Regions from separate parts of the Arthrobacter sp. Y3221160 genome, predicted to be linked through region 2. Evidence: riboswitches for the same ligand, from Rfam matches in the RefSeq annotation. Region 2 holds a riboswitch; the other holds the start of a gene.
What was found. A riboswitch is a leader RNA that binds a small molecule or an ion and turns the genes downstream of it on or off. The one in region 2 is predicted to bind glycine.
Positions count from the first base shown of each region.

Region 1 (15,819 bases), 300 kb from region 2:
ATTCATGTGGGCCAGTTCGCGGGGATGACAATCCTGATTGCCGGGCTGCTGGTCCTGTTCGCGGCCCTGGACCTCCACCGCGGCGCGGCTTCCTGGGTGTCCAGGTTTGCCGGCGTCGCCGCTTCAGCGGCGCTGCCGCTTTATGCGGTCCTTCAAGCCGTTGACGGCGTTGCCCTGAAGCAGGCGGTGGATGCCTGGGCAGCCGCGCCGGAGGCGGAGAAGGCCGCCCGCTTCGATGTCGCGGAAGGGATTCGTTGGCTGGAATGGGGCGCCCGCAGTTACCAAAGTCTGTTGCTGGGGCTCTCGTTTGTGCTGTTTGCCGTCGCTATTATCTGGAGCGGCCGGGTATCAAGGTTCGTGGGCTCCTTGCTGGGGCTGACCGGTTTGGCTTACCTGGTGCAGGGCTGGGTCATTGGTGCCGAAGGATTTTCGCCGAACAACGCCCTGCCGACCCTGGTTGGCATCGCGGCGAGCCTCGTCTGGAGTATCTGGCTTTTGATCAGTGCTTGGCGGCGCCGGCCGGCGGCTTCGCGCTGGGCCTGACCGATGTCCATAGCACTCAGACGGCGTGAGGAATTCAGGAAAGGCGGCGGAACTCTCCCGCCGCAAGCTGGACATAGATCGGCAGTGTCATTTGGATCGGTGCAACGCCGACCGGCTCGTCAAGCAACTCGTTGATCGTCGTCTGCCCTTCCAGTTCGGTCGCTTGGTGCCCATCCATGACTCGACCCTACGTGGACAGGCCGCTCCCGGTGCCAAGACACGCGCCATCTGCCGCTTGGTGCCGGCCTGCTCAGCTTCGGTCACGCTCGGGATGTTCATCTACCGTCCCGGTTCTATGGCGACAGTCGCTGCCGGTGGTTAGAGTCTTCGACATGGAAGGGGTTCCGTGGGCAGCACCGTCCGGTTCCTGATCCTGCCGCTGATGCTGTTGGCGCTGCTTGCTCTGCCTGGATCCGTCGCCCCGCGATCGTATCCAAGTGCCATTGCGGGACTCGGAGATTCCATTACCCAGGCCGCAAACACCTGTTGCCGGCCCGGCAACTACCCGGCCAAGTCCTGGTCAACCGGCGACGGGCGGTCCGACGACATCCGCAGCCACTACGAGCGGCTGGCGGCGCTGCACCCCCAGATCAACAACAACAACTTCAACGACTCGGCAAGCGGCGCCCAGGCGGCAGATCTTCCTGGACAGGCGTCCATGGCCGTGGCCCAGAAGGCGGACTACATCACCCTGCTCATCGGAGCCAACGACCTGTGCGCCTCGTCGGCATCAGCGATGACGTCCACCGCCGATTTCGCCAGGCACGTCGCGGCTGCCCTCGATTCGCTGCACCGCGGGCTGCCGCGGGCCCGCATCTACGTCAGCAGCATTCCCGACCTTCATCGCCTGTGGTCCGTTTTGCGCACCGATCAGGAGGCCAGACGGGTCTGGGCGGCCAATGGAACCTGCCCCTCCGTGCTTGGCGCCGAGCTCACCGAGAACCAGCGGCAGGAAGTGGTTGCCCGCGAGCGGGCCTTCAATGAGATCCTCGCGGAGACGTGTGCACGGTACGGGAACTGCCACTGGGACCGGGGCGCCGTGTACGCCTACAAGTTCTCCGCCCGCGAGATCAGCACACTGGACTATTTCCACCCCGGCCCCGCCGGCCAGGCCGCACTGGCCGAGCTGACATGGCAAGCCTTCCAGGGACGCCGCTGAACCTGCATGTCAGCCACCGGGCATCCAGCACGGCCCCTACCAGATGAACAAGAGACAACTACCCAAAAGCGCGACCGGATTAGCAACTCTGCTGCTTTTCGTGCGGGGACGCCGGTACTCGTAAGATTTTGAAGTTCTTGTCAGCAACATCCGCCCTGCTTAAGGACTCATTTTCTGCGCGTGTTAGCTTGATCACCGTCCTTTCCGGCGGCCCGCCCGGAAAGCTGAACCACCGCTGCTACCTTCCGGAGGCACAATGGGACTCAGCTCCCCCACGCATACAGACGACAGTGCTGTGGCGCCCACACCAGCTGCAGAAACACGACGCGGATCCTTCCCAGGGGCAGTGGCGGGCCGCACCTCCGGCACGGCCGACAACGAACTCAAGCGCGGGCTGAGCAGCCGCCACCTGCAAATGATCGCCATCGGCGGTGCGATCGGCACGGGGCTGTTCGTGGCCTCGGGCGGCACGATTTCCCAAGCGGGTCCCGGCGGAGCCTTGGCCGCCTATGCGTTGGTCGGACTGATGGTGTTCCTGCTGATGCAGTCGCTGGGCGAAATGTCGGCCAAGATTCCGGTCGCCGGCTCCTTCCAGACCTTTGCCACCCGTTTTGTCTCGCCGTCCTTCGGGTTCGCGATCGGCTGGAACTACTGGTTTAACTGGGCCATCACGGTGGCCGCCGAGCTGGTCGCCGCCGGAATCATCATGGACTTTTGGTTCCCGGGAGTCCCGGGCTGGGTGTGGGCCGGGATCTTTCTGCTCGTCTTGACCGGGCTCAACGCCCTCTCCGCCAAGTCCTTCGGGGAGTCGGAGTTCTGGCTCTCCCTGATCAAGGTCGCCGCAGTCGTGCTCTTCCTGATCGCCGGCGTGCTGATGATCTTCGGCATCCTCGGGGATAATTCCCCAGGCCTGAGCAACTGGGAAAACCGCGATGAAGTTTTCCACGGCGGTTGGGTCTCGATCATCTCGGTCTTCATGATCGCCGGGTTCTCCTTCCAGGGCACCGAGCTGGTGGGCGTCGCCGCGGGCGAAGCCAAGAACCCGCGCCGCGAAGTGCCGAAGGCCATCCGCACGGTCTTCTGGCGCATCATGCTCTTCTACATTGGCGCCATCTTCATCATCGGCTGCCTCATCCCGTTCACCGATCCGAGTCTGCTGGCCTCCGGCGAGGCCGATGTCGCAGTATCCCCGTTCACGCTCGTCTTCTCGCGCGCCGGGATTGCCTTCGCGGCGGCTCTGATGAACGCGGTGATCCTGACCGCCATCCTCTCGGCGGGCAACTCCGGACTGTATGCCTCCACGCGCATGCTTTATGCCATGGCCCATGACGGCAAGGCCCCGAAAATCTTCCAACGAACCAATGCGCGCGGCGTGCCGATTCCGGCGCTCCTGGCCACCGCGGCCGTGGGACTCTTCGGGTTCCTCTCAGCGATCGTCGGTCAGGGCGCGGCCTACTCATGGCTGCTGAACATGTCCGGCCTGTGCGGCTTCATCGTGTGGGCGGGAATCGCCATCTCCCACTACCGCTTCAGGCGCGGCTTTCTGGCGCAGGGCAACAAGGTCAGCGACCTGCCGTACAAGGCCTCCCTGTTCCCCATTGGCCCGCTGCTGGCCTTCGCCATGCTGGTCCTGGTCATCGCCGGACAGAACTACGAGGCCGTGCTGGCCGGGCGGGGCATGGAGGTGCTTTCCTCCTACATCGGGCTGCCGGTCTTCATCGCCCTGTGGCTGGCCCACCGCTTCATCACCAAGTCCAAGATGGTGCCGCTGCTCGAGATGGACCTTCGGTCACCGGAGGACCTCGAGGAGGAACCCGCCCACGCCACACGGTGACCCTGCTGCCCCCGGGCTACCCAGACGGAGCCGGGCACCGGCGGTACCCAAGCGCTGCGGGGCCCCGGCCGTAGCCGCTCGCCACGTTATGGCGGCAACCTGCCCGGTGTCACCCGCTCGGCGCCGGAGCGGGCTCGTCGGCGGGAGTGGGTGCGGGGGCAGGCTCCTGCACGGGGGCGGGTTCAGGTTGCGGCGTGCCGGTGGGCATCGGCGCCGGGGACGTCGTTGCAGTACCGGGGTCGGGCTCTTCGTGCGGCGTCTCCGCGGGGGCCGGCGGCAGGTCGCCGCCGGTGTCCGCCGGAGGCGTGCCGGCCGGGGACTCCGGCCCGGAGGTCTGCTCGGTATCTGACGCCTCATCATCGGTGCCCGTGTCGGCGCTGCCGTCACCGATGGCGGCGTCCTGTTCGATGATGCCGAGGATGCGCATCTTGTAGTCGTTCAGGCGGGCCTGGATTTCGTCCAGGGGAACGTCTTCGAGCGACCGGCCGTAGGCCGCGATCTCTTCCCACAGGGTCGCCAATTTCTCCATGCCTGCGTCGCTGAGCGGGCCGTCGAGGGTGAGGACAAGCTGGCTGGCGAGGGCGTAGGTGAGGCACTCGACGCAGTTGTAGTTGGCCGCGGCCGAAAGGTTTTGGGGGACGACGACGTCGGCCTGGCCGAGGATCAGGACAACCTGGAAGCCGACGGCGACGGCGGTGCAGTCCCGGCAGGAAGCGAAGGCGTAGGCCTCGTTCGTGGCGTCTACCGGCCCGTCTTCGGCCCACACCAGGGCGAAGGCGACGTCGTAGACCACGGATCCGTCCTCAACGTTGACGGCCAGGGCCTGGTTTCCGTCCTCCTCGGGGGCCAGCGGCCGGTCGAACGGGAAGACCCAGGCCGGCGGTGTGCCGGCGCCGGCTTCAGTAACGGTGGTGCCGGAACCGCCGTCGTTCTGTGAAGCCTCAACGGCGTCCGCCACAGCGGTCTCCTGATGCCGGGCCTGCAGCTCGCGGGGAACGAGGACCATCGCCAGTTGCGGATCCTCCGGCGTGGGCAGGTCGGTGCCTGAGGGCCAGGCCGCCACCGTTTGTCCTGCGCCGCCTTCGGCCAGCCCTGCCGGTGACACCGGGGCGAAGGAAGCCGCCGCATCGAACAGGGTTCCGCGTTCGTAGGGCTGCACCGGGCGGTAGGCGCCGTCGTCGGGCCACCAGGCCCAGGCCAGGCCGGCCAGAACGGCTGCGGCGGCGGCCATGGCGGTCACCCGCCGGAGCGGCCGGCCACGGGTTTTCGCCCAGGCCGCCGTGCCAAGCTGGCGGGCCAGGCGCAGCAGGATGTAGGCGATCCCGAGAACGGGAAGCGCGACGGCGGTGATCGCCAGGACACGCACGGCCATGCCGGCGACATCGCCGTCCGAACCGGCGTCGGCCAGCAGCCTTTGCTGGTCCATGATGCTGGCCCAGGCCGTCCCCAGGACCCGGGGAAGCGAGACCACCATCATGGCCAGGCAAAACAGGAGCAGCGGCACCGTGACCAGGACCCAGGCGGTCACGACGGCCCTGGCCCAGGGCTTGAGCAGCTTGGGTTCGGGGTCGGACCACCGCCAGGGCAGCAGCCCCAGCAGGGTGGGCTTGATCCGTTGGAACAGGTCGGGAACCCCGGTGGCGTCGGCGAGGATGTGGTAGCCGTCGAAGCGGACCAGGGGCAGCAGTTGGCGCACCATCTGCAGGATCTGGGTCACCACCACCAGCAGCAGGGCGTCGAAGCCGGTGAGCCACCAGACGCCTATCGTGCCCACCACGACGATGGCGTTGAAGTACAGGCCGCCCAGGTCCGTGCGGAGCCGGCCGCCGCGTCCCAGGCGGTAGGAGTCGGTGACATCGGTGTAGAAGGCCGGCCAGATCAGGTACAGGCCCACGCCCATGGCTCCCGGCGTCGCGCCGCCGCGGCGCGCCCCGGCGGCATGGCCGAACTCGTGGAAGCCGGCCGAGAGGATGGTGATGGCGAACACCAGGAGCAGCAGGCCGGGATTGGCGAAGGCCTGGTGCGTTGCCGAACCGAGGCCCTTGACCATGAGCACCCACCAGCACGCCGCCAGGAAGGCCAGGGTCACGGGCAGGGCGATCAGCGGATGGAACAGGACGGCGAACGGAGCCGTCAGCTTCCGGGTCAGCGCGGGGTCGGTGACCGTGTAGCGGAAGCGCATGCCCAGCAGCGGGCTCGCCTTTTTGACGTCGGGCTGCGAGCCGTCGGCGAGCCGCAGCAGGCCCAGCGGCAGCAGCTGTTTGTCGATCAGGGTCTGCACGTTTCCGGCAGTGATTAGCCTGCCGGACTTCTCACCGGCGTGCTCGGCAATCTGGTCGAGGCTCCGGGAGCCGTCGACGCCCTCCAGAATGGCATACAGGAGCGGGGTGAGCTGGAGCGTCTGGCCGTCCGCGCGCCGGACCAGCGCGGGCGGCTCCCGGTAGCCGGATCCCCGTGCAGGTCCGAGGAGCTGCACGCCGTCGGCCAGCGCCGGGACGTCAATCAAAGGGGCAGCCGACCGGCCGCCGGGCAGCGGGTCACTCGTGGCCGGCGGCCGGCTCGGACTGATGCTCATTCAGGGACTATTGTTCGAGGTCGGACTGCTGGCCGGCGCTGGCCTGGGCGCTGCCGTCAATCTGCTGGTTGATGATGGCGTCCTGCTGCGCCACCGCGACGGCGTTGCTGTCGATCGAGCCGATATTCGCCGCCACCGCGGCGTCGATCGGCGCGGCAACGTTGGCGTTGGCTGCCACGGCGCCGTTGATCGGGGCGGCAATATCGGCGTCCGCGGCCAGATCGACGTTGACGTTGAGCAGGTTTCCGTCGAGGGTCGACCCGAGGCCTTCCGTGACGGATCCGGTGTCGGGCAGGGTCCCGTCCGGCAGGGTGCCGTCGGGCAGCGTCCCGTCCGGCAGGGTCCCGTCCGGCAGGGTGCCGTCGGGCAGCAGCGCCGGAGCAGTTGCCTCCTGCCCGGTGGCCTCCTGGGCAAGGCCGGAATCGCCGACGGCGGCACCCGTCGCGCCAGCGGAACCGGCCGTTGCCCCGGCGTCCCCCACAGTGTCATTGCCCTGGTCGATGGTGCTGTCCTGGGTCGACTCGGCGGTCGCGTCGGCGGTGATGCCCTGATTGATGATGACTCCCTGGTCGGACAGGGCCTGCGCCGTGGAGCCGGACGAGAGGAGGTTGGCCGAGGCGGCGGCATCAATGGGGGCCGCCACGTTGGCGTTGGCCGCGACGGCCAGGTCGATCGGCGCGGCCGCGTCGATGGCCAGGTCGAGATCGGCGTTTAGATCCAGGATGGACGCGACTTCCTTGTCCGGCAGCGCGGTCCCGGATTGGGATTCGAGTTCCTCCGGCGATAGCGGCGTGCGTCCCATGTCGTTGCTCATCAAAATCTCCGTCTCCGGCGCAAAGCGCCATTCGTTCCAACCCGTTGTCGAAACCTGTCGATTCTTGTCAACGGCCCGGCGGTACCGGCGCCTCGGTCATCAGCCTTCCTCTCGACGACATCAACGCAAAGCATACTGATGAATCCATTTATTGTGTAGGCGCCGACGTCCGTCCGCACGCGCAGCGGCGGACACTGCCCTGGACTGGACCGGCAGCGGCGGACGTGGCCCTGAACTGGACCGGCGGGACCGGAGAACGACGGCCGGCGGGACGCGACCTTGGATTGGCCGCCGAATGTGACCTTGGTTAGCGACGCGACCTGATGTCTGGCGGCGGAAATTTGGGATCGCACCGGCACTGTGTGTAGGGTGTGAGGCGAATCACCCACAACTGAATGCCTTTTGAACCGTGGCGGGAGAGTCCTCTCCGCACACCATCCGGGCAGGCGCCGTAGGAGCAAATCCTCCCCAGGAATCTCTCAGGCCCATGTACCGCCGCGGCGAGGCAACTCTGGAAAGCAGCCAGGCAGCAGTCTGGCTCACCGACGGTGCAAGCGGAACACACTCCGCGGAATCTCTCAGGTCAAATACAGAGCGGGGAGGAACCCAATCCCAGCCGAGCCCTCGGGCCGGCCCAATCTTGGAGTTCCTCATGACTTCTGACCTGCAGCGGCGCGTCCTCCGCAGCCATCGCTCAAAGACTTGCTTGCCGGCCCTGGCCCCGCCTTGATCCCCGCCCCGTCGTTCCCCGGCGCCCTGATCCTCGAGCCAAGGAGTCCGGGGATCCGGCGGCCAGCGACCGCTTCATCGAAGCCATGATCGCCGTCCGCACGTGCTTCGCCGCACGAAGCGTCAAGGCGAACAAAACGGGTGCACCACAGGGGCCGAGGCGACCTCCTCTCATCTCCTCAACAAAAAGCGTGTTTAAGAAAGGCATCACAGTGAGCAAAGTCAACGCCGAACTACGATACTCCGCGGAGCACGAGTGGGTGGCCGCCGACGGTTCCGGCCCGTCCAAAATCGGCGTTTCTGCCGTGGCAACCGAGGCGCTGGGCGACATCGTGTACGTGGATCTCCCCGAGGTCGGTACCGTGGTGACGGCCGGCGAGACCTGCGGTGAAATCGAGTCCACCAAGTCCGTTTCGGACCTCTACTCCCCGGTGACCGGCGAGGTCATCGAAGTCAACGGCGACGCCGTGGCCGATCCCGCCGTGATCAACGACGACCCCTACGGTGCCGGCTGGCTGTTCACCGTCCAGGTGTCGGAGGAGGGCCCGCTGCTCTCCGCCGAGGAGTACGCCTCCGCCAACGGTGGTGAAGTAGCGTGAGCGCGGCAATGGCGGCGGTCGCCAGCACCAGCCTGAACGTGGACCTGGGTGTCCTCGATCCGGAAATCGCCGCCCAGATCGACAACGAGCTGCGCCGCCAGCAGTCCGGGCTGGAAATGATCGCCTCCGAGAACCACACCCCCGTCGCCGTCATGCAGGCCCAGGGCTCGGTGCTAACCAACAAATACGCCGAGGGTTACCCGGGGCGCCGGTACTACGGCGGCTGCGAGCACGTCGACGTGATCGAGCAGCTGGCCATCGACCGGGTCAAGGAGCTGTTCGGCGCCGGCTTCGCCAACGTCCAGCCGCACTCCGGCGCCCAGGCCAACGCCTCGGTGATGCACGCCCTGATCAAGCCCGGCGACACGATCCTGGGCCTGAACCTGGCTCACGGCGGGCACCTGACCCACGGCATGAAGATCAACTTCTCCGGCAGGCTCTACAACGTGGCCGCCTATGGCGTCTCCGAGGAGGACCACCGGGTCGACATGGCCGAGGTGGAGCGGCTGGCGCACGAGCACCAGCCGCAGCTGATCATCGCCGGCTGGTCCGCCTACCCGCGTCAGCTCGATTTCGCGGAATTCCGCCGGATCGCCGACGACGTCGGGGCGTACCTGATGGTGGACATGGCACACATCGCCGGCCTGGTGGCCGCCGGCCTGCACGCCAGCCCGGTGCCGCACGCCCACGTGGTCACGTCCACCACGCACAAGACGTTGGCGGGGCCGCGCGGCGGCATCATCCTGACCAACGAGGCGGACATCGCCAAGAAGATCAATTCCGCGGTGTTCCCCGGCCAGCAGGGCGGGCCGCTCGAACACGTCATCGCGGGCAAGGCCGTGGCGTTCAAGGTTGCCGCCTCCGAGGAATTCGCCGACCGCCAGCAGCGCACGCTGGCGGGCGCACGGATTCTGGCCGAGCGGCTGTCGCAGCAGGACGTCGCGGAGAAGGGCATTACGGTGCTGACCGGCGGCACGGACGTGCACCTGGTCCTGGTTGACCTCCGTAATTCCGAGCTGGACGGCCAGCAGGGCGAGGACCTGCTGGCGGCCATCGACATCACGGTCAACCGCAACGCGGTGCCGTTCGACCCGCGGCCGCCCATGGTCACCTCCGGCCTGCGCATCGGCACGCCGGCGCTGGCCACCCGCGGCTTCGGCGACGAGGCGTTCCGCCAGGTCGCGGACATCATCGCCGAGGCCCTCATCGCCGGGCCGGCCGCGGACCTGTCCGGTTTGAAGGCCCGGGTGGAGGCACTGGCCCAGGCGCACCCGCTCTACCCGGACCTGGCACCGGTTTCCGCAACCGAAGGGCGCTGAGGAGCCATCATGGCCGTGGGCGTCTTCGACCTCTTCACCGTGGGCATCGGTCCCTCCAGTTCGCACACCGTCGGTCCGATGCGGGCGGCCGCGGTCTTTGCCGGGGAACTGGTGTCAACCGGCGTGCTGGACCGGGTCGCCGGCCTGCGGGTGGACCTCTACGGGTCCCTCGCGGCCACCGGCCGCGGCCACGGCACGTTCACGGCGGTGATGCTCGGGCTGGAAGGTTTCCAGCCCGAGCAGATCCTGCCGGACGACGTCGAAACCCGGCTGGCGGAGATGGCCTCGACCGGCGAACTGCAGTTGGGCGCGCGGGTCGAGGGCTCGGCCGGACGGGTCCTGGACTACCGGGTCGAGGACATGGTTCAGCACCCGCTCACCGTGCTGCCCCGGCACACCAACGGGATGAAATTCCAGGTGACCGACGACGCCGGCGCGGTCCTTCACGAGGCGACGTTCTTTTCCGTGGGCGGCGGCTTCGTGGTCCGCGACGGCGAGGAAGAAGCGGCGGCCCGGGAGCCGGATGCCGCCCAGGCGACGCTCCCCTACCCCTTCCGGACGGCGGCGGAACTGCTCGAACACTGCCGCAACACCGGCCTGGGCATCAGCGACATCATGATGCTCAACGAGAAGGCCTCGCGCTCCGAGGCGGAGATCCGTGCCGGCCTGATCCACATCTGGCAGGTGATGGAGGACTGCAAGGACTCCGCCATCAGGCGCGAAGGTGTCCTGCCCGGGGGGCTGAACGTCCGACGACGGGCGCCCGCCTGGCATGAGCGGCTGCGCAAGGAGGACAAGGACCGGGACCACAAATACTGGCAGGAATGGGTCAACCTGGTAGCCCTGGCGGTGAACGAGGAGAACGCCTCGGGCGGCCGCGTCGTCACCGCACCGACCAACGGGGCGGCCGGCATCATCCCCGCCGTCATGTTCTACGCCACGCACTACGCGCCGGGCATGGACAAGGCGACGCAGGCGGACAAGGAAGACGTCATCGTGAAGTTCCTGCTGGCCGCCGCCGCCGTCGGGGTCCTCTACAAGGAGCAGGCCTCCATCTCCGGCGCCGAGGTCGGCTGCCAGGGCGAGGTGGGTTCCGCGTCCTCGATGGCCGCAGCGGGACTGGCCGAGGTGATGGGCGGCAGCCCCGCGCAGGTGGAAAACGCCGCCGAGATCGCCATGGAGCACAACCTGGGACTGACCTGCGACCCGATCGGCGGCCTGGTGCAGATCCCCTGCATCGAACGCAACGCCATCGGCGCCGCCAAGGCCGTGAACGCGGCCAAGATGGCGCTGTGGGGCGACGGGACGCACCGCGTCTCGCTGGACGAAGTCATCATCACCATGCGCGAAACCGGCAAGGACATGAGCTCCAAGTACAAGGAAACCGCGATGGGAGGCCTGGCCGTCAACGTCGTCGAATGCTAGGCGACCCCGCTCCGGCGAAAACTCACAGGCGGCGGTATTGCCCCGTATTCACTGTCCCTTTTCGGTATGGCCCTTGATGTCGATCAGGTGCTCCTCCATGGCATCGAAGGCCCCGTCTCCGTCGCGCGCCAAAACAGCCTCAAAAATGCGGCCGTGCCACATCACAGAGCTCCGGACGCGCTCCAGCGTCAGGAATTCGTCGGCACGCGAGGGTGCCATCAGGTCATTGGACATCGCCAACAATTCGGTCAGCAGTGGATTCAGGGAGAGCCGCGCCAGTTCCGCATGAAAATCCAAGTCGAGTTTTCTCAGCTCGGCGTTCGAAGGCTGGGGGCGGGCCGCCTCTTTGGTGGCGGCATCGAGGATCGACCGCAATTTGGAGACCTGGCCCCGTGCCCTGATGGCCGCCCGCTTGGCGATCCCCGGTTCGATGACAAGGCGGAGATCCATGACGTGATTCATCGGGTCTCCGGCACCGGTGCTGCCGGTCAGCGACGAGGAGCCGAACGCCAAAAGCGGTTCGTCGGCTACGTAGGTGCCGCTGCCGGGGCGGCGGTACAGCAGCCCGACAGCCTCGAGTTCGCGCAGGGCTTCCCGCACCGTATTTCTGGACAAGCGGTAATTCTCGGCAATTTCCCGTTCGCTCGGAAGTTTAGCTCCGGGGCTGAGGGTGCCGTCCTCAATCCGGGTCCGAATTGCCTCGGCGAGGACGTCTACGCGATCGCTGAATACCAATAAGGGCTCCTGCCTCAGGCTCCGCATATTCGTCCTCTCTGTGGGTACCGGTGAGCGGGTTTCCCCCTGACCGCAAAAGTTCCGGCAATTAAAAGTGTATTTCCCGGCGCCACACCTTGTGGTTTAGTGACTCACCTCACTATGCTACCCAAAGTGGTCCAACCACCCTACCGGTTCTGTGCACTAGCAGAGGAAGCCCTAGCAATGAATCAAGCAGCAATCTCGACGCCGCACCACCTGGCCACGGAGGCCGGGTGGGCCGTTCTTCAGTCAGGCGGAAGCGCGGTCGACGCGGCCATCGCCGCGGCCGCCGTCCTGTCCGTCGTCTACCCGCACAACTGTTCCATCGGTGGCGATTTGGTCGCGCTGGTGAAGGAACCCGATGCAGAGCCCGAGTGCGTGCTTGCCGTAGGCCGAGCCCCCGGTGCCGGCCGCCTGGCGGACATGAGGGATCGGTTTGGCGAGAAGATGCCGGCCCGGGGACCGGCGACCCTCACGGTTCCCGGAGCCCCCGCGGGCTGGCAGCACCTGCACGAGCGGTACGGGCGGCTGGATCCCTCGACCCTGCTCGAAAGGGCGGCGGAACTCGCCGGCGGCTATCAGCTGTCCCGGTCGGTGACGATGGCAGCGGTCAAAGCAGCAGCTGCCGGAGGAATAAGTGCCGAACTGGTCTCCTCGTTGTTTGGTTCCTCGTTTGAGCCGGGCAAGCGCGTGTCGAACCCGGCGCTGGCGGAAACGCTGCGCCGCATGGGTTCGGCTGGGTTTCAGGAGTTCTACCGGGGCACGACGGGCGAGTCACTGCTCTCGTTCATGCAAGGCCACCGCGCCGAATTCAGTGCCGACGACTTCGCATCGGTCGTTCCGGTCACGGCCGCGCCGCTGTCCCATCGCGGCGAAAGCCACACCGTGTACACCAGCCCGCCGCCCACCCAGGGCTTCGCGCTGATCCGGCTGCTGGAGAACCTGTCTGCGACCACGGGCCATGCGGTGACATCGCCGGATGTCGTCGAGGCCATGCAGGTCAATGCCCGGATCTGCAACCACCTCCGGGACAACATCCTCAGTGAAGACTCCGAACCGTACTTCTACCGCGATTACGGCCTGGAGGACCTGCCCTCATCCGAAACCCCCGCACTGGCCTCGGCCCGGGCCGACGGAGACACGATCGGAATTTCGTGCGTCGACAGCACGGGACTGAGCGTGTCCTGGATTCAGAGCCTGTACTCGTCCTTCGGCTCGTACCTGATGGATCCGGCTACCGGCGTTATCCTGCAGTGCCGGGGCTCAATGTTCTCGCTGAACGACTCGCAGCCGAACGCCTTCCGGGGCGGAGCCATGCCGCCGCACACGCTGATGCCGGTCATGGTGACCGATGAGCAGCAACGCATCCGCTACATTCAGTCGACCATGGGCGGCAAGGCCCAGCCGCAGATCCACGCCCAGGTATTGCTGAGGCAGTGGGCGGGCGAATCGCCGGCGTCTGCGCTGCTGGGCCCGCGCTGGATGATCGTGCAGGACGACCAGGGTGCCGATGTGGCCGTCATTGAACAGTCCGTGGATGCCGGGGCGCGGGAGCAGTTGGCCGCGAGCCTCGGCCGGACCCGCATGGAGCCGGACTTCACCGACGGGCTGGGGCACATGCAGCTGGTCACGGTGGATTCCGCCGGCGCTCCGGTGGCGGCCAGCGATCCCCGATCGGACGGATCCGGACGCTACGGACCGCTCGGATGACGCTGACGGAAAAGCGTCCGGCAAAGAGTGCCCGGCGCGGCTGGCTGCTTCCCGATCCGCTCCTCTTGACGGTGCTCTCGTTCGGCACGGGCTTCCTGGATGCCCTGACCTACCTCGGACTGGACCGCATTTTCGGTGCCAACATGACCGGAAACCTGATTCTGGTGGGGATCGGACTGAGCGGGGACTGGGCCGAATTGATCCACCCGCTGGTCGCCCTCCTCGCGTTCTGCGTCGGATGCATGGTGGCGGGCCTGTGCAACAGGCTGCTGGAGGCAAAGAAGCGGGGATCACCGGCCCCGCGGATGCTGTTCCTCACCACCGGGGTGCTCCTGGCCGTGAGCACCGCCCTCGCTTTCATAAATGGGGGCGGATCTTTGGGACTGGTCATCACCGCCCTCATCGGGGTGGCCATGGGTTGCCAGAGCCTCGCCGCGAGACTTCTGGCGGTCCCCGAGATTAACACCGTGGTCGTCACCTCCACCCTCTCGCAATTCTTCGCCGAGGCCGGAGCGGGCCGAACCTGGCGCAAACGGCGTGTTTCGGCGCGCCAGCTGGCAGCCGTGGGAAGCATGCTGGGCGGCGCCATCGTCGGTGCGGCCGTCGTACCCTTTGCCGGCCTCACGGCCCTCGCCGTTCCCACCGCCCTGGTTCTCCTGATGGCTCTTTTCTGCCGGCGGCTGGAACCCCAGGCGTCCTGACACCTGCCCGCTGCGAGCCCGATCGAGAAAGGGGAAAGATCCAGAGGCTTCCCTGACGGAACAAGCCTCACGTCGATTGCACCAATTCTTCCAAGAACAGGAAATCCAAATGTCTGAGTACAACGCGCCAACCGGAGCGGTGAACCACGCCGACCGGATTGACGACGACGGCGGCAAGCCCGCCAAATGGAAAATTGTCGGCCCCGGGCTCGTCGTAGCGGCCACCGGCGTGGGGGCAGGGGACATGGTCGCCACCCTGGTGGCCGGCACCCAATTCGGTTACCAGCTCTTCTGGGCCGTCATCGTCGGTGTCATCATGAAGATCGTTCTGGTCGAAGGCGCCGGACGCTACACCCTGGCTACCGGCAAGACCATCTTCGAAGGCTGGCTGACGCTCGGCCGCTGGACCACCTGGTACTTCGGCCCGTACATCATCATCTGGGGCTTCGTCTACGGCGCCACCGCCACCTCCGCGGCAGCGCTGCCGTTGGCCGCCATGTTCCCGGTGCTCCCGCTGTGGGCGTGGGCCATCCTGAACAGCCTGGCCGGCTTCGTCATGATCTGGTTCGGCAAATATGCCACCTTCGAGAAAATCACCGCAGTGCTGGTCGGCATCATGTTCGTCACCGTCGTGGGCCTGGCCATCATTGCCGTTCCCAACATCCCCGAAATGCTCAAGGGGCTGATCCCCTCGATCCCGGCCGAAGGCGGCCTCCTGTCCACCCTGGCCCTCGCCGGCGGCGTCGGCGGCACCATCACGCTGGCAGCCTACGGCTACTGGCTGCGTGAAAAGGGCTGGTACACCCCAAAGTGGATGCGTGTCATGCGCATCGATAACTCCATGGCCTACGTCATGACCGGCATCTTCGTCATTGCCATGCTGATCGTCGGCGCGGAGGTCGTCCGCTCGGCCGGAGTCTCCATCAGCGGGAGCGATGAAGGCCTGCTGGATCTGGGCAACGTCCTCAACGATCGCTACGGCGAGGTCGTCGGCACAACCTTCCTGATCGGCTTCTGGGCGGCGTCGTTCTCCTCCATCATTGGCGTCTGGAACGGTGTGTCCCTGATGTTTGCCGACTTCTGGGGCCACATGCGCAAGAAGCCCTCCGGCCATCCGGACACCCGTATTGGGGGCAAGTACTTCAAGTTCTATGTGCTCTGGCTGACCTTCCCGCCCATGCTGCTGTTCATCATGGGCAAGCCGATCGCGCTGATCCTGGCCTACGGCGTCCTCGGCTCGCTGTTCATGCCGTTCCTTGCCCTGACCCTGCTCGGCCTGCTCAACGGCAGCCGCGTGCCCAAGGCGTGGGCCAACCGCCTGCATACCAACATCGCGCTGGGCATCTGTGCCCTGCTGTTCGGCGTCCTCGGTATCCAGCAGTTGGTCAAGTCAATCGCCCCGCTCTTCGGCGGCTGACACCAGGGTGGGGTGACTCAGCGGCTGCACAGCCCCGCCGCAGCGTCCGGCAGCGTAGCTGGCCTGGCCACCACTGCGGTCCCGAGGCAAGGACGCCTCGGCAGCCATGTAGAGAAGTTATAGGTACGGAAGGCCCGCAACGTCGCGGGCCTTCCGTCTCCCTTTGGTGATGCTCCGGCAGCTGGTTGTTCGGATCGCAACCGCTGTTTGCCGGTCAGGCCAGCCAGCGACGCCAGCG
Region 1 covers NZ_JBNHHU010000001.1:2,069,158-2,084,976, forward strand. Annotated here, with positions in the region: gene AC5RWG_RS09680 (hypothetical protein) at 1-543, shown strand, start outside; gene AC5RWG_RS09685 (hypothetical protein) at 578-721, opposite strand; gene AC5RWG_RS09690 (SGNH/GDSL hydrolase family protein) at 890-1,702, shown strand; gene AC5RWG_RS09695 (amino acid permease) at 1,959-3,536, shown strand; gene AC5RWG_RS09700 (zinc metalloprotease) at 3,646-6,111, opposite strand; gene AC5RWG_RS09705 (peptidoglycan-binding protein) at 6,119-6,925, opposite strand; glycine riboswitch at 7,329-7,430, shown strand; gene gcvH (glycine cleavage system protein GcvH) at 7,867-8,253, shown strand; gene glyA (serine hydroxymethyltransferase) at 8,262-9,572, shown strand; gene AC5RWG_RS09720 (L-serine ammonia-lyase) at 9,582-10,997, shown strand; gene AC5RWG_RS09725 (FadR/GntR family transcriptional regulator) at 11,046-11,759, opposite strand; gene AC5RWG_RS09730 (gamma-glutamyltransferase) at 11,937-13,463, shown strand; gene AC5RWG_RS09735 (YoaK family protein) at 13,460-14,164, shown strand; gene AC5RWG_RS09740 (Nramp family divalent metal transporter) at 14,274-15,581, shown strand; gene AC5RWG_RS09745 (AAA family ATPase) at 15,796-15,819, opposite strand, start outside.
Region 1: it holds a riboswitch for glycine, as region 2 does, so the genes downstream of both, gcvH (glycine cleavage system protein GcvH) here and gcvP (aminomethyl-transferring glycine dehydrogenase) in region 2, are expected to answer to the same signal.

Region 2 (15,819 bases):
CGGACATCGAGGCCGTGATCGACGCCGTTTCGCCGGCCACCGGCGTTCCGTCCCCGGTCTCCCGCTTCGTCCTGGTGCGCGGCGGTGAGGCCGAAATCAACGAGGTGCTCCCGGGCGAAATGTCCGGCCCTGAGGTGGTTCACACCGGCCCGATTCCGGACCTGGTGCCCCTGTTAAAGGCCTGCGGCGACGACTTCCCGTACGTGGTGGCCGAAGTGGGCCGGGACGGCGGCGAGGTCCACCTGCAGTACGCTCGCCGGAACGGCGTGGTGGAAACGAGGACGGTGGAGGGCGAGCGGGAGAACCTGACCAAGGTTCCCGGCGGCGGCTGGTCCCAGGGCCGCTATCAGCACCGCACCGAGGAAATCTGGCGCAAGAATGCCGATGAAATCGCCGCCGAGATCGACCGCGTGGTGCAGGCCAGCAAGGCGCGGCTGCTGATTGTGGCCGGCGATATACGGGCCCGGGAACTGGTGGTCGACCAGCTTTCCGAAGCCAGCCGGGCGATCGAAGTCACCATCGAGTCGCACACCCGCACAGGCGGCGCGGACAAGGACGCGCTCCGTGCCGAAATAGCCGCCCGGGTGGCCCATGTGTGGACGGAACAGCGCAAAGCCATCCTCGACCGCCTGGCCAACCAAACCGGGCAGGCCCATCCGGAGTGGACGGCGGGCCTGGGCGAGTGCGTCCGGGCCCTGCAGCAGGCGCAGGTCGGCACGCTGCTCATGAACGACGACGCCCTCGCCGATCACAACGTGCATGCCCTGACGGCCGAACCGTGGATCGCTACGGCGGGGGAGCAAGCCGTCAATGGCGACCTGCTGGCCAAGGTGCCTGCCCCGGCGGCGCTGGTCCGGGCAGCGGCGCTGACCGACGCGCGGGTGACCATGGTCCCCGAAGGAGCCCTGCCGGGAGGCAAGAGCATAGCGGCGCTGCTGCGCTGGCCCACCGGCCCCGACGTGCCGCGCGGCTAAGGTCCTTCGGCGGGCCGGCGGGCCAGCGGGCAGCCGGGCGGCTAGACGGCCGAGGCGCTGAATCCGCCCAGTGCCAGCGCCACGGGCACCGCGGCGGCGGCTGCCCCGGCGTGCGGCCGGCAGGCGGACGGATACGGCAGCGCCGGCCGGACCTCCACCGCGGCCTGCCCGCTGAAGAGTTCCGGCAACCGGTAGCCGAATCCCTCGGCCGCGTCGAGCAGTCCTGCCGCCAGCTGTGCGGCCTGTTCCTGGAAGCCGGTGCGCAGCAGCCCCATCACAATCCACGCGGTCTCCTGCGTCCAGACCGCCCCCGAGCGGCGGCGGGTGGGCCAGAACCCGGGGTTCGCCGTCGACAGGGTGCGGACGCCGTAGCCGGAGAACAAGGTCCGGTCCATCAGCCGCGCGGCCACCGTCCGGGTCTCCTCGGGGTTCAGCAGCCCCGTGCCCAGCAGGTGTCCCATGCCGGACCCGACCCCGTCCACCCGCTGCTTCCGTTCGTCGAGTGCCATCGCCGGGTACGGGCCGGCGTCGTCGGCGCACCAGAACCGGCTGCGGAAGTTCTCCGCCAGCCGCGACGCGTAGTCGCGCCACTCGGCGCCGGCGTTCATTTCGCCGAAGTAGTCGAGCAGCACGGCCGCGGCACGGGCCGCCTCATAGGCGTAGGCCTGGAGTTCGGCCGAGGCGACCGTTCCGGTGGCCGGCCTGCCGTCCAGATAGTGGTAGGCGGCCCGCGTGTCGCCGGACCCCTGGTGTCCCGGACCCTGCAGGGCGGGAACCGGCGTCTCCAGGAAGCCGTCGCCGTCGGGGTCGCCGTCGATGCGCAGCCAGTCCAGCGCGGCCTCCAAATGGGGCAGCAGGTCCCGGACGGCATCCTCCGGCATCCCCGAGTGCCAGGCGTCGTGCAGCAGCACGATCCACAGCAGCGTGGCGTCGGGCGACCCGTACAGGACCGGGGGCAGTTGCCGGACCACGGCGTCCGCGGGCATCGACAGGCGGCGCTGCCGCACCTCCTGGACCATCAGGCCGGGCTGTTCGCCCGATTCCGCCGACTCGGCCGTGCCCTGCCAGGCTGCCACTGCCCGCAGCGTCCCTTCCGCTACCGCGGCGTCGACCGGCAGCAGCAGCCTGGCGGCAACCAGCGCCTCCCGGCCGTACAGCGTCAGGAACCATGGGGCCCCCGCGGCCAGGAAGACGTCGCCGGGGGCTTGGCGCCCGGCCATCCGCAGGCTGTTAAGGTCGGTCATGGAGCGGCTCATCAGTCGTTGGAGCCGGGGATCCCCGGCCAGCGACGGCGTGCGCAGCGGGGGCGCGGCCGCGCCGGTCAGGGGAGCCTCGGCATCGTCAAGCTCCAGGCTCCAGGACAGGACGACGACGGCGCCCGGCTTGAGCAGTTCCGTCCACTCCAGCCGGACCAAGCTGCCGTCGAAACTGACCCGGGCGCCTTCGGCCGTCAGCGCGGCGCGTGTCTTGTCCCGCCAGCTCCAGATGGCGCCGCCGGGGGCCACCGAGCCGGCCTCGCCCGCGGCCCCGGCCCGCACCTGCTCCAAGGGAATGGCATCGGCCACCAGGTCGACGCGGACCTGGAGTTCCAACTCGTCCTCGAGGGCCGACGTGAACGTCAGCGCCTCGGCCAGCCGGCCGCCTTCTGCCGCCCGCGAGCGGTTCAGGGTGATCAGCGGATCGGCCCCGTCCTCGGCGGTCCGGATGAAGGAGAAGAAGTCGGCGCGCCCGGCCGAGCGCGACTGGGTGGAGATCCACTCCGGTTCCTGCCCGTTCACCGCCAGCAGGCACCGGGCCAGCACCCGGTCGTCCCCGCAGTAGACACCTTGGGCCCCGGTACCCCGGATCTGCCCGTGGGGCTCGCTCCAGGCTTGGACGGGTGCCGCAAATACTCCCGTGAGATCGTGCAGGTACGGCTGGCGGTAGACCATGGAATCATCTTGGCAGCATCGGCTGCGCGGGAACAATCTTCGGCAGGCCGGACACCGGCAGGCTGGACACCCGGCCGGCCGGACACCGGCAGGCTGGACACCCGGCCGGCCGGACACCGGACGGATGGATTCAGGCGACGGTGCCGGAGGCGTCCCGCCCGCCGGGTGTCCAGGACAGGTGGATCAGGACCCCGTCCGTCGTCTCTTCGATCACCAAGCGCAGCTCGTCGCCGTAGAGCTCCCGGGGCCCGGAAGGGCCGCTTTCGCTTTGCTGGACCAGATCGACCAACGCGGCCGCCATCGCCCGCCCCCAGTCTTGGTGGTTCTTGCTGTTGGCGGTTGCGGTGGCGGTATAGGTGGCGTTCATTCTGCGCACGTCCTGACTGCACGTTTAGAACCTGCCGCACGACGCTGTGCCGCAGGTCCCATCAGAGTAGCCAGCACCAGTGACCCCGATCTACCTTTTCGCGTACATTACTCGTATGTGACGTCGGTCATACGCGGCAGGGGGTCATGATGAGGGGCAGCGGTCCCGGGGGAGCGGGCCGCGACGAAGCGGTCCGCAGGCTGCGGGAGGACATCCTGGCGGGCGGTTTGGAGCCGGGCTCCAGGGTGACCGTTGCCGGGCTCGCCGGCCGCATCGGTGCGGAGGAAGCCTTGGTGCGCGACGCCGTCGGCGATCTCACGCAAGAAGGCCTGATCGAGGCCACCGGGCACGAACACCGGATCGCCAATCCCGGTCCCCAGCAGGCCATCCAACTCCTGGATGTGATGGGCGTGGTGCTGGTGGCGCTGTTCGAGCGGGCAGCCCCGCGGCTGTCGCCTCAGGAGATCGACACCATGGCCACGATGGCGGAGGACCTGCGGGCGGCGACCGACCGGGAGGACATCCTGGGCGCCTACCGCGCCGCCGGCAGCCTGGTAACCGTCATCCTGGGGGCCGCGGATCACCAGGAACTGAGGGCCGTGAACATGCACGTCCTCGACCGCTCGCTGGCCCGGTTGCACCTGTTCCAACACGCCCTCGCCTATCCTCTCTGGGCCGACGGCTGGCGCGAGACCGTGCAGTACCTCCAGCGGGGCCAGCATGAGGCGGCGGTGGAGCGGCTGCGCCAAACATTCTGGATCCTCGCCGAAGGGCTGGGCCAGGAGGGTTCCTAGCCCGCCTGCCGGGCAGCCGGGCCGCGACGGGATAAAGTGATTCCCGGCCGGTTTTGATCCCGGCCGCCCGCCCGGCCTTTCGACCCATGGACCACGCTTGCCCTCGCCCGCACAACTGACCGCCGACGCCCCACCGAGCCCGGATTCCCCACCGCCTCAGGGTGCCAGCCCCGCCCCGCGGCGGCCTGCCCCGTTTGCCGGCCGGCTGACCGTGCTCGTCGGCGTCCTGCTGCTGGCGCTCAGCCTGCGGCTGGCCGTCTCCGGCGTGTCGCCGGTGCTGGCGGATATTGCCGCGGATCTGCCGTTCGGCACGGCCTCCGCCGGTGTGCTGGGCATGCTGCCCACCGCCGCCTTCGCCGCTGCCGGGTTCGCAGTTCCGTTGCTGATGCGCCGGATCGGCATGGAAGCACTGCTGCTCGTGGCACTGGGCATGGCCGCCGTCGGCCAACTGGGCCGTGCGCTGGCCTCCGACGTGCCGGCGTTCCTGGTCCTGTCCGGCCTCACCATGGTTGGCTACGGGATCGGCAACATTTTGCTGCCGCCGCTGGTGAAGCGCTATTTCCCGGACCGGATCGGCCTCATCACCGCGCTTTACGTGACCTTGCTGGCGGCCAGTACGGCGCTCAGCCCGCTGCTTGCCGTGCCGCTTGAGCAGGCTGCCGGCTGGCGGTTCTCGATCGGAGTGTGGGCGGCCGTGAGCGCGGCCGCCCTCGTGCCGTGGCTGATGACCGCGTGGACGGAACATTGGCGCCGCCGCACCGCGCGCCTGGTGCTGCAGCCCTACCGGCCCGGCGGCTTGGACATCCTCCCGCCGGATGAGGGCAGCGCCCGGCAGCCGGCCGGTTCCGGGCCTGCCGTGAGTCTCGGTACGGGAGTCGGCCCCGGTGCTGCCGGCCCCGGCGCTGCCGGCCCCGGGGCGGTGACCGTCCCCGGGCCTGCGGCCGGCCCCGCAGGAGCCGACGGGCCGCCCGTTGCGGAAGCCTCGGAGCCCGCAGCGGGAGCTGAGGCCGGTTCCGTCGGGACGACGTCGGTCCGTGTCTGGCGCTCGTCGGTCGCCTGGGGCCTGGCTCTGGTGTTCGCCGGGACCTTGTCGAACACGTTTGCCATGTTCACGTGGTTGCCGCCGTTGCTGGTGGACAGCGGGATGCTGCCCCCGACGGCGGGCACCATGCTGGCCTACTACGCCATCCTGGGCCTGCCCACCAGTCTGTTGGTGCCGCTGATCGCGGGGCGGCTGCGCAATCCCCTGGGCCTGGGCCTGCTGTTCATCGGCTTTTACACGGCCGGATACGCCGGGCTGCTGCTGTCACCCTCGTTCGGCACCTGGTTGTGGATCACCCTGGCGGGGCTCGGCCAGGGCACCTTTGCGCTGGGCCTGCTGCTGGTGAACCTCAGGACCCGCACCACGGCCGGCGCGGGGCTGCTCTCCGGGTTCGCGCAAGGCATCGGCTACACGGTCGCCTGCGCCGGCCCGCTGATGTTCGGACTGCTGCGCGAGGCCAGCGGCGGCTGGGGTGCTTCCTTCGGCCTGCTGGGCGGTGCCTTGCTCATCCTGGCGGTGGGCCTGGTCATCGTGGGCCGGCCCCGCTATCTGGAGGATTCGGCCCGGGATGGATAGCGGCCGCTGAGGCACAGCGCGTGGTTGGATGGGGAAATGCCGAGCCATGCCCTTGTGTCCCCGCCCAAGCTTGAGCCCGGTGACCGGGTCGCGATTCTCTCCCCGTCCTTTGCTGCCCCCGGGTTCGCGCCGGATGTCCACGAGCAGGCGATGCGTCGACTCAGCGCCGAAACGGGACTGGTCCCTGTGGAATACCCGACGACCCGGAAGCTTGGCGCTTCCGCCGCGGAACGCGCCGCGGATCTGCACGCCGCTTTGTCCGACCCGGCCATCCGGGCCATCCTCGCGACCATCGGCGGCGACGACCAGGTAGCCCTCATTCCCCATCTGGACGCCGGTCTCGCCGCCGCGAACCCCAAGATCTTCATGGGCTACAGCGACAACACGAACCTCTTGAACTGGCTGTGGTCGGTCGGGATAGCAGGCTACTACGGGGGCTCGACCCAGGTGCACCTCGGAGCCGGGCCGCACATTGACGACCAGCACCTCGCGTCGCTGAAGGCAGCGCTCTTTAAGGGCGGTGAGCTGGAGATTGTTGACCCAGGCGAGTCCGAGGACTTCGGGCCGGACTGGCTGACGCCACAAGCCCTTGTCAACTTCGGTGAACGGGAACCCACGCAGCCGTGGACGTGGGCGGGGCCCGAGCGGGAAGCGACCGGCCGCACCTGGGGCGGGTGCCTGGAAGTCATCGATCAGCTGGCCATGGCCGATCGGCTGCCGCCCCTGGTAGCCCTCGAGGGGTCGATCCTGATTGTTGAAACCAGTGAGGAGTTGCCTCCGGCAGCGTGGGTCAAGAGATGGGTCCGGGCATTGGGGGAACGGGGCGTCCTCTCGGCGGTGGAAGGAGTGCTCGTCGCCCGGCCTCCGGTGAGCAGTCACGATACCGTCCCGCCAGCGGAGGAGCGTGCCCGGCTCCGCGCCGCGCAACGCGATGCAGTCCTCGCCGAGATAAAGCGCTACAACGACCACGCCGTCGTCTGCATCGGAGTCCCGTTCGGCCATACCCGTCCGCAATGGATCGTGCCCTACGGCGGGACAATGCGGCTCAATGGCCGGGATCGAACCATCACGGCCGATTACAGTTGACCGCTGAGGCAGGCGGTCCGGGCGACGGATGCGCGGCTGCGTGAGCGTCCCCGCGCCTGCGGGCAGGCACGCATTCCTCGCCGTGGCCCCGGCCGGTAAGCTGGCGCCACAGTCGACCGGCGGGAGGCGCCATGAAGTTCAACGACCTGCTCGCAGATGCCTACGGCAGGATCCAGGAGCGCGTCCACTCCGTGCTGGACGGGCTGGACGCCGGACAACTGGCCGCCCGGCCCGGCGGTGACAGCAACTCGATTGCCTGGCTTATCTGGCATCTCACGCGCATCCAGGACGACCATATTGCCGATGTCGCCGGCACGGACCAGTACTGGCTGACCGGCTGGGCGGAGCGGTTCGACCTGCCGCTGCCCCGGAAGGACCATGGCTACGGCCACACGTCGCAGCAGGTGGCGGCCGTCCGGGTCGAATCGGCCGACCTGCTGCGCGGCTACTACGACGACGTCCATGCCGGCACCCTGGAGTATCTGGCCGGACTGAGCGAGGATGACCTGGACCGGATCGTGGACACCCGGTGGGACCCGCACGTCAGCCTGGGGGTGCGGCTGGTCAGCGTCCTGGACGACTGCCTGGAGCACGTCGGACAGGCCGCCTACGTGAAGGGCATGCTCTCGCGCACCGATGCCTAGCGGCGGCCACGCGGGTTCCGGCGCCCCCGCGGCGGCCGCAAGCCGCGCCGTCGGGCGTCGCCGCCTTGTTGCGCGCCAGCCGCTGGACTACCATTCAAGGAGTCAGTACAACTGCATACAGCCTTCGACATGCGGCGGGAGAGTCCTGCTGGGTACCAGTCAGCAGGCGCCGTAGGAGCAATACCTCCCCAGGAATCTCTCAGGCCCCTGTACCGCCGCGAAGAGGCAACTCTGGAAAGCAGCCGGACCGTTCAGGACCGGCTCACCGACGGTGCAAGCAGGAGGCGGCCCCTTGGGCCACAGCCTGCGGAATCTCTCAGGTTCAGTCACAGAGTGGGGAGGAACCCTTCACTACCGGCATGGTCAGCCCAGCCGGGGATAACTGGAGTTCCTCACATGACGGCTAAGTCCACCAGCGCTACCCGGCCCGGCAGCGCCTCCTTCACCGACCGACACATCGGTCCGCGCCGGAACGACGCGGAAACCATGCTCAAGCAGTTGGGCTACGGCAGCATCGACGAGCTGGTGGACGCGGCCGTGCCCGCCGACATCCGCCAGCAGGAACCGCTGGCGCTGCCCGCCGCCCGCAGCGAGTCCCAGGTCCTGGGGGACCTGCGCGCCCTCGCCGCGAAGAACGTGACGGCCGTGCAGATGATCGGCCAGGGCTACTACGACACCATCACGCCGCCGGTGATCCGCCGCAACGTGGTGGAAGACCCGGCCTGGTACACCGCCTACACCCCGTACCAGCCGGAAATTTCGCAGGGCCGGCTGGAGGCGCTGCTGAACTTCCAGACCATGGTCCAGGACCTCACCGCGCTGCCGATCGCCAACGCCTCCCTGCTGGACGAAGCCACCGCAGTGGCCGAAGCCGTGCTGTTGATGCGCCGGTCCAACAAGTCCAAGTCCGCCGGCAAGACCGTGCTGGACGCGGACCTGCTGCCGCAGACCATCGCCGTCGTCAAGGGCCGGGCCGAGGCGCTGGACTTTGACGTAGAGGTTGCCGACCTCTCCGCCGGCCTGCCGGACGGCGACATCTCGGGCATCGTGCTGCAGCAGCCGGGAGCCTCCGGCCGGGTGTTTGACCAGGCTCCGGTCATCGCGCAGGCCAAGGAGCGCGGCGCCTTGGTCACCGTGGCCGCCGACCTGCTGGCGCTGACCCTGATCACGCCGCCGGGCGAGCAGGGCGCGGACATCGCCGTCGGCAACACCCAGCGTTTTGGCGTGCCGCTCTTCTTCGGCGGCCCGCACGCCGCCTACATGGCCGTCCGCAAGGGGCTGGAGCGTTCCTTGCCCGGCCGCCTGGTGGGGGTCTCGAAGGACGACGCCGGCCGCCCCGCCTACCGCCTGGCGCTGCAGACCCGCGAGCAGCACATCCGCCGCGAGAAGGCCACCTCCAACATCTGCACCGCGCAGGCACTGCTGGCCGTCGTGGCCAGCATGTACGCCGTCTACCACGGCCCCGAGGGCCTGAAGGCGATCGCGCAGCACGCCAATGAGGCCGCCCGCACGCTGGCAGGCGTGCTCACCGGCGCCGGGTATGCGCTGGCGGCAGACCGGTTCTTCGACACCCTCACGGTGAAGGCTCCGGGCAAGGCCGCCGAGATCGCCGCCGCCGCCGAGGCCAAGGGCGTGAACCTGCGCCGCATCGACGCCGACCACGTCGGCATTTCCGCCGATGAAACGACGACGGCGGAGCACCTCGCCCTGGTCGCGGAGGCCTTCGGCGTGGAGGACGCCGCCGGCAAGACCGCCGAAACGGCCGGGAACGCCGGCTTCGAGCTGCCGGAGGAGCTGCTGCGCAGCTCCTCCTACCTGGACCATCCGGTGTTCCACAGCCATCGCTCCGAGACCCAGATGCTGCGCTACCTGCGCCGGCTGTCTGACCGAGACCTGGCCCTGGACCGGACCATGATCCCGCTGGGCTCGTGCACCATGAAGCTGAATGCGACAGCGGAAATGGAGGCGATGACCTGGCCGGAATTCGCGTCCATCCACCCGTTCGCCCCGGCCAGCCAGACCGCCGGCTGGCGCGAGCTGATCACCGATCTGGAGGAACGACTCGCGGCGATCACCGGCTACGCCGGCGTCTCCATCCAGCCCAACGCCGGTTCGCAGGGCGAATACGCCGGCCTGCTCGCCATCCGCCGCTACCACTTGGCCAACGGCGACGACCAGCGCGACGTCTGCCTGATCCCCGCCTCCGCGCACGGCACCAACGCCGCCTCGGCCGTGCTGGCCGGCATGAAGGTTGTCGTGGTCGCCACGGCACCGGACGGCACCATCGACCACGCCGACCTGCGCGCGAAGATCGACCAGAACGCCGACTCGCTTTCGGCCATCATGATCACCTATCCGTCAACGCACGGCGTGTACGACGCCGACGTGCGCGACGTCTGCGAGGCGGTCCATGCCGCCGGCGGGCAGGTGTACATCGACGGGGCCAACCTCAACGCGCTGGTAGGACTCGCGCAGCCGGGCAAGTTCGGCGGCGACGTCTCCCACCTGAACCTGCACAAGACCTTCTGCATCCCGCACGGGGGCGGCGGCCCCGGCGTCGGGCCGGTAGCGGTGGCCGAACACCTGGTGCCGTTCCTGCCGGGCAACGCCGCGCTGGCCGAACACGAAGGCAAGGGCGTGCCCGTCTCGGCCAGCGAGTACGGCTCGGCCGGCGTGCTGCCGATCTCCTGGGCCTACGTGGCCATGATGGGGGCCGAGGGCCTGACCGAGGCAACGAAGAGCGCCCTGCTGGCCGCGAACTACGTCGCCGCCCGGCTGAACGAGCACTTCCCGGTGCTCTACACCGGCAACGACGGGCTGGTCGCGCACGAGTGCATCCTGGACCTGCGCGAACTCACCGCCAAGTCGGGGGTGACCGCCGAGGACGTGGCCAAGCGCCTGATCGACTACGGCTTCCACGCGCCCACCCTGTCCTTCCCCGTGGCCGGCACCCTGATGGTGGAGCCGACCGAGTCCGAGGACCTGACGGAGATTGAGCGGTTTATCGACGCGATGATCGCGATCAAGGGCGAAATCGACCAGGTGATCGCCGGCGACTTCCCGCTCGACGCCAGCCCGCTGCGCCTGGCCCCGCACACCGCCGCCGCCGTGGTCAGCTCCGACTGGGACCGGCCGTACACCCGGGAGCAGGCCGCCTTCCCGGTACCGGGCCTGCAAGTGGACAAATACTTCGCCCCGGTGGGACGGATCGACGGCGCCGGCGGCGACCGCAACCTGATCTGCAGCTGCCCGCCGCCCGAAGCCTTCGAGAACTAGAGAGGTCAGCACCGCATGACTACCGAGACCACCACCATGCCCCGCCACACCGCGCTCTACGAGGAACACGAGCGGCTGGGTGCCTCCTTCACCGACTTCGGCGGCTGGATGATGCCGCTGAAGTACAGCAGCGAACTGGCCGAGCACCGCGCCGTGCGCAACAGCGCCGGCCTGTTCGACCTCTCCCACATGGGCGAAGTTTGGGTCACCGGCCCGGAGGCCGGGAAGTTCCTGGACTACGCACTCGTCGGCAAGCTCTCCGCCGTCACCGAGGGCCGGGCCAAGTATTCGCTGATCTGCAACGCCGACGGCGGCATCATCGATGACCTGATCATCTACCGGCGTCCCGCCGACCAGCACGGGGACCGTTACCTGGTGGTGCCCAATGCCGGCAACGCCCCGACGGTTGCCGCGGAACTCGCCGCACGGGTCGAAGGTTTCGACGCCACGGTGGAGGACGCCACGGCCGAGACCTCGCTGGTGGCAGTGCAGGGACCGAAGTCCGTGGAAATCCTGCTCCAGCTGGTGCCCGCCAACCAGCATGGCACGGTGCGGGACATGAAGTACTACGCGGCCGACGAGGTGGACTTCACGGTGTCCGGGGCGCCGCTGAAGCTGCTGCTGGCCCGGACCGGGTACACCGGCGAGGACGGCTTCGAGATCTACGTCCCGAATACCAACGCGGCCGCGCTCTGGAACGCCCTGCTGGAAGCCGGGCGGGGCGCCGACCTGCTGCCGGCCGGGCTGGCCTGCCGCGACTCGCTTCGGCTGGAGGCGGGCATGCCGCTGTACGGCAACGAGCTCACCCTCGAGACCAGCCCGTTCGACGCCGGCCTGGGCGGCGTGGTGGCGCTGAAGAAGGACGGCGACTTCGTGGGCCGCGGCGCCCTCGAGGCGCAGAAGGAGAAGGGCTCGGCCCGCAAGCTCGTGGGACTCAAGGGGCTTGGCCGGCGCGCCGGCCGCTCCCACTACCCGGTGCTGAAAGACGGCCGGACCATCGGCGAGGTCACCTCCGGCCAGCCCAGCCCCACCCTCGGCTATCCGGTGGCTCTGGCCTACGTGGACGCCGAGTATGCCGAACCCGGGACCAGAGTGGACATCGACCTGCGCGGCAAGCCCGAACCGTTCGAGGTTGTAGGGCTGCCGTTCTACCGGCGGGAGAAGTAGTCCTCACCCGCTTTCAGGGTGCCGCCGTCCCCGCGGCCGCGGGGACGGCGCCGCCGCACCTCTCCACTCAAACAGGAAAGGGATGACATGGCCGTAGGCGTTTTCGACCTTTTCTCCGTAGGCATCGGTCCCTCCAGCTCGCACACGGTCGGCCCGATGCGGGCCGCCTCCGCGTTCGTGCGGGAGGTGGCCGACGCCGGCCTGCTCGACAGGGTTAACGGGCTGCGCGTGGACCTGTACGGCTCCCTCGCCGCCACCGGTCGCGGGCACGGGACGTTCACCGCCGTGCTGCTGGGGCTGGAGGGCTTCGAACCGGAGCACATCCTGCCCGACCAGGTGGAGGAGCGGCTGGCAGACATCGCCGCGTCCGGCCGGCTGCGGCTGGGGGCGGAACTGCCCGGCGCCGCCGCCCGGCCCCTGAACTACGGGGTGCAGGACATGGTGCTGCACCCGCTGACCGTGCTGCCCCGGCACACCAACGGCATGAGGTTCCAGGTGCTGGAATCGAGCGACGACGGCGAGGCACGGATTCTGCACGAAGCCACCTTCTTCTCCGTGGGCGGCGGCTTCATTGTCCGCGGCGGCGAGGAGGAAGCCGCCCGGGAGGAGTTGGAGTCCTCCAAACAGCAGCTGCCCTATCCGTTCCGCACGGCGGCGGGGCTGCTGGAGCACTGCCGCAGCACCGGCCTGGCCATCAGCGACATCATGATGCTCAACGAGGAGGCCTCCCGCCCGCGGGAAGAGATCGAGGCCGGACTCGTGCACATTTACAACGTGATGGAGGAGTGCAAGGACTCGGCCATCCGCCGCGAGGGCGAGCTGCCCGGCGGACTCAACGTCCGCCGTCGGGCCCCCGCCTGGCATGAGCGGCTGCGCAAGGAAGACCCGGACCGGGACCACAAGTACTGGCAGGAATGGGTCAACCTGGTGGCGCTGGCGGTGAACGAGGAGAACGCCTCGGGCGGGCGGGTGGTCACCGCGCCCACCAACGGGGCCGCCGGCATCATCCCCGCCGTGCTGTTCTACGCCACGCACTACGCACCCGGCATGGAACAGGCCAGCCGCGAGGACAAGGAGCAGGTGGTCGTGAAGTTCCTGTTGACCGCCGGTGCCATCGGGGTCCTTTACAAGGAGCAGGCTTCCATCTCCGGCGCCGAGGTCGGCTGCCAGGGCGAAGTCGGCTCAGCCTCGTCGATGGCTGCCGCGGGACTGGCCGAAATCCTCGGCGGAACTCCGGCCCAGGTGGAAAACGCGGCCGAAATCGCGATGGAGCACAACCTGGGGCTCACCTGCGATCCGATCGGCGGGCTGGTGCAGATCCCGTGCATCGAACGGAACGCCATCGGTGCCGCCAAGGCCGTGAACGCGGCCAAGATGGCGCTGATGGGGGACGGCACGCACCGGGTGTCGCTGGACGAGGTCATCATCACGATGCGCGAGACCGGCCGCGACATGAGCGACAAGTACAAGGAAACCGCCACCGGCGGCCTCGCCGTCAACGTCGTGGAGTGCTAGGAGGCCACGTCCTCCAGGTCCTGTCCTGACGGGCGCACGGCCGGCGGGCCCGCGGGACGCCGCGGGGGCATCGGCGGCCGGCGCGGGACGACCGGCTTTCGGGCACCGAGCAGGTCGGCGGACGGGCGTTCGGCGGGCTGCGGCCGGGTAGGTGCGGGCTGCGGCGCACGCGGTGTCCCCGGCCGGTGGCCCGCGACGCCGCGCCACTGTCCGGCACCGGCGCGCAGCCGCCCCGTACCGGACTTGGCGGCAGCGCCAATCCTGCGCGAAGCGGGAGCAATCTTGCCGCCCAACTCCTTGGCACGACCCGCGGCCTCCGCCCATGGCAGGGCGGAGATCGCCGGGCCGGCGGCGCGTGCCGCGGCCGAAAGCCGTTCGGCAGCCCGGCGCCGGCCACCCGCCTCGGGCCGGTTGAGCACCATCAGGATGGCCGCGAGCAAGGCGACCGGGATGGAGACCAACACGGCAACGGCGCCGGCATACATGGCCAGGAAAACCTTGGCGGGGGAATCAAACAGGCCGGTCACGAAGGCCGCGGCTCCCAGCAGCAGCCAGAGCCAGAAAACCATGACGCCGCAGAGCGTGGCGCGGGCCCGGCGGTAGGTGCGGAGCGACCGCCCGCGCACGGTGTGCTTAGCCGCCTCCACGCTTCCTACTCCCCAACGACAGCCCCACGAATAGGGGCACCTGAGCACATTGTAGGCAGCCGCGTGCGCCCGGCGCGCAGGGCACGCCGGGGGAGCGGGCCGGCGAATGCGGCCCTGCCGGAAGCGGGGCCCGACCGAGGGTTCAGCTGCGTCTGGGGCGGTGCTAGTCTGGCCGCAGGCCGGCCCCGCACCTGCCGGCGAAGGATGCACCAGGACCACCGAATCACTGTCGACAAACAGGGAGGAAACCTGGACCATGACCAATTCAGCGACGCCCCACATACTCATCCTGGGCGGCGGCTACGTCGGCCTCTATACTGCCTGGGGAATCCGCAAGCGGCTGGGACCGTCGTCGGCACGGATCACGGTGGTTGAGCCCAACTCCTACATGACGTACCAGCCGCTGCTGCCGGAGGTGGGCGGCGGAGAAATCGAACCGCGGATCGTCACGGTCAACCTCCGCAGCGCGCTGAAGAAGGTGGACATCGTCCGCGGCAAGCTGGTTTCACTGGACGTCCAGGCGAAGAACGCCCGGCTGCTCGAGCTCGGCGGCGACCAATCTTCGGTGGCCTACGACCATGTGGTCTTCGCCGTCGGTGCGGTCACCAGGACCTTCCCCACGCCTGGGCTGGAGCAGCACGGCATCGGGTTCAAGACCGTGGAAGAGGCCATCTACTGCCGTGACAAGGTGCTCGACAACGTGGCGCTGGCCGCCGGCACGAGCGACCCGGAGGAACGGGCCAAGGCACTCACGTTCGTGGTGGTCGGCGGCGGCTATACCGGCGTCGAGGCCCTGACCGAGTTGAGCGACCTGTCCAAGCTCGCCGTGGACGCGCATCCGGAGCTGGACCGTTCGCAGCTGCGCTGGGTGCTGGTCGAGGCGCTGGACCGGGTGGCCCCCGAGGTCGGGCCGAATCTCTCGGAGTGGACCCTGGACCAACTGCGCCAGCGCGGCATCGACGTGCGGCTGAACACCACCATGCCGTCCTGCGAGGACTCGGTGGCCGAGCTCAGTACCGGCGAGCGCATCCCGGCCGGTCTCATCATCTGGACGGCCGGCATGAAGCCCAACCCGGTGCTGGACGACACGAACGTGCCGCGCGGCCCGAAGGGACACGTGAACGCCAACGCCCGGCTGCAGGTCATCGACGATGCCGGCCAGGTAGTGCACGGCGCATGGGCCGCCGGCGACTGTGCCCAGGTACCCGATCTGGAAGCGGAGAAGCAGCCGGCCTACTGCCCGCCGAACGCCCAGCATGCGGTCCGCCAGGCCAAGCTGCTCGCCCAAAACGTGGTCAACGCCGTGCAAGGCCGGCCGCCGGCCGAGTACCGGCACAAATCGCTGGGCACGGTCGCGACCTACGGCGTCGGCCGGGGCGCCGCGAAGATCTTCGGCTACGAGCTAAAGGGCAAGCCCGCCTGGTACGCCGCCATGGGCTACCACGCCTTGGCGCTGCCCACCTGGATCCATAAGTGGCGCCTGCTGGCAGGCTGGAGCCCGCTGGTGTTCGGCGGCCGGGACATCACATCGATGGGCGCGACCCAGCACCCGCGCCGCGCCTTCGTGGAGGCACACGCCGGCACGCAGAAGGGCCGGACGTAGGCCCCCGGGCAAGCAGGCGGGCCCCGGGCAAGCAGGCGGGCCCCGGGCAAGCAGGCGGGCCCCGCGCAAGAAGACAGGGTGTGGGGCAGGCCGCCAGCAGGGCGCTGGCCCGGGCTGCCGGCTGAGTTGGTGCCGGGTCGCCGCCGGTGGCTCCGCGACTGCCCGCCGGCGGTGCGGAAGCCCCCTGCCCGCGCCCT
Region 2 covers NZ_JBNHHU010000001.1:1,767,125-1,782,943, reverse strand. Annotated here, with positions in the region: gene AC5RWG_RS08270 (baeRF2 domain-containing protein) at 1-974, shown strand, start outside; gene AC5RWG_RS08265 (glycogen debranching N-terminal domain-containing protein) at 1,016-2,905, opposite strand; gene AC5RWG_RS08260 (hypothetical protein) at 3,036-3,272, opposite strand; gene AC5RWG_RS08255 (GntR family transcriptional regulator) at 3,422-4,066, shown strand; gene AC5RWG_RS08250 (MFS transporter) at 4,164-5,684, shown strand; gene AC5RWG_RS08245 (S66 family peptidase) at 5,721-6,770, shown strand; gene AC5RWG_RS08240 (mycothiol transferase) at 6,902-7,414, shown strand; glycine riboswitch at 7,540-7,639, shown strand; gene gcvP (aminomethyl-transferring glycine dehydrogenase) at 7,811-10,690, shown strand; gene gcvT (glycine cleavage system aminomethyltransferase GcvT) at 10,706-11,857, shown strand; gene AC5RWG_RS08225 (L-serine ammonia-lyase) at 11,945-13,372, shown strand; gene AC5RWG_RS08220 (hypothetical protein) at 13,369-14,019, opposite strand; gene AC5RWG_RS08215 (NAD(P)/FAD-dependent oxidoreductase) at 14,276-15,622, shown strand.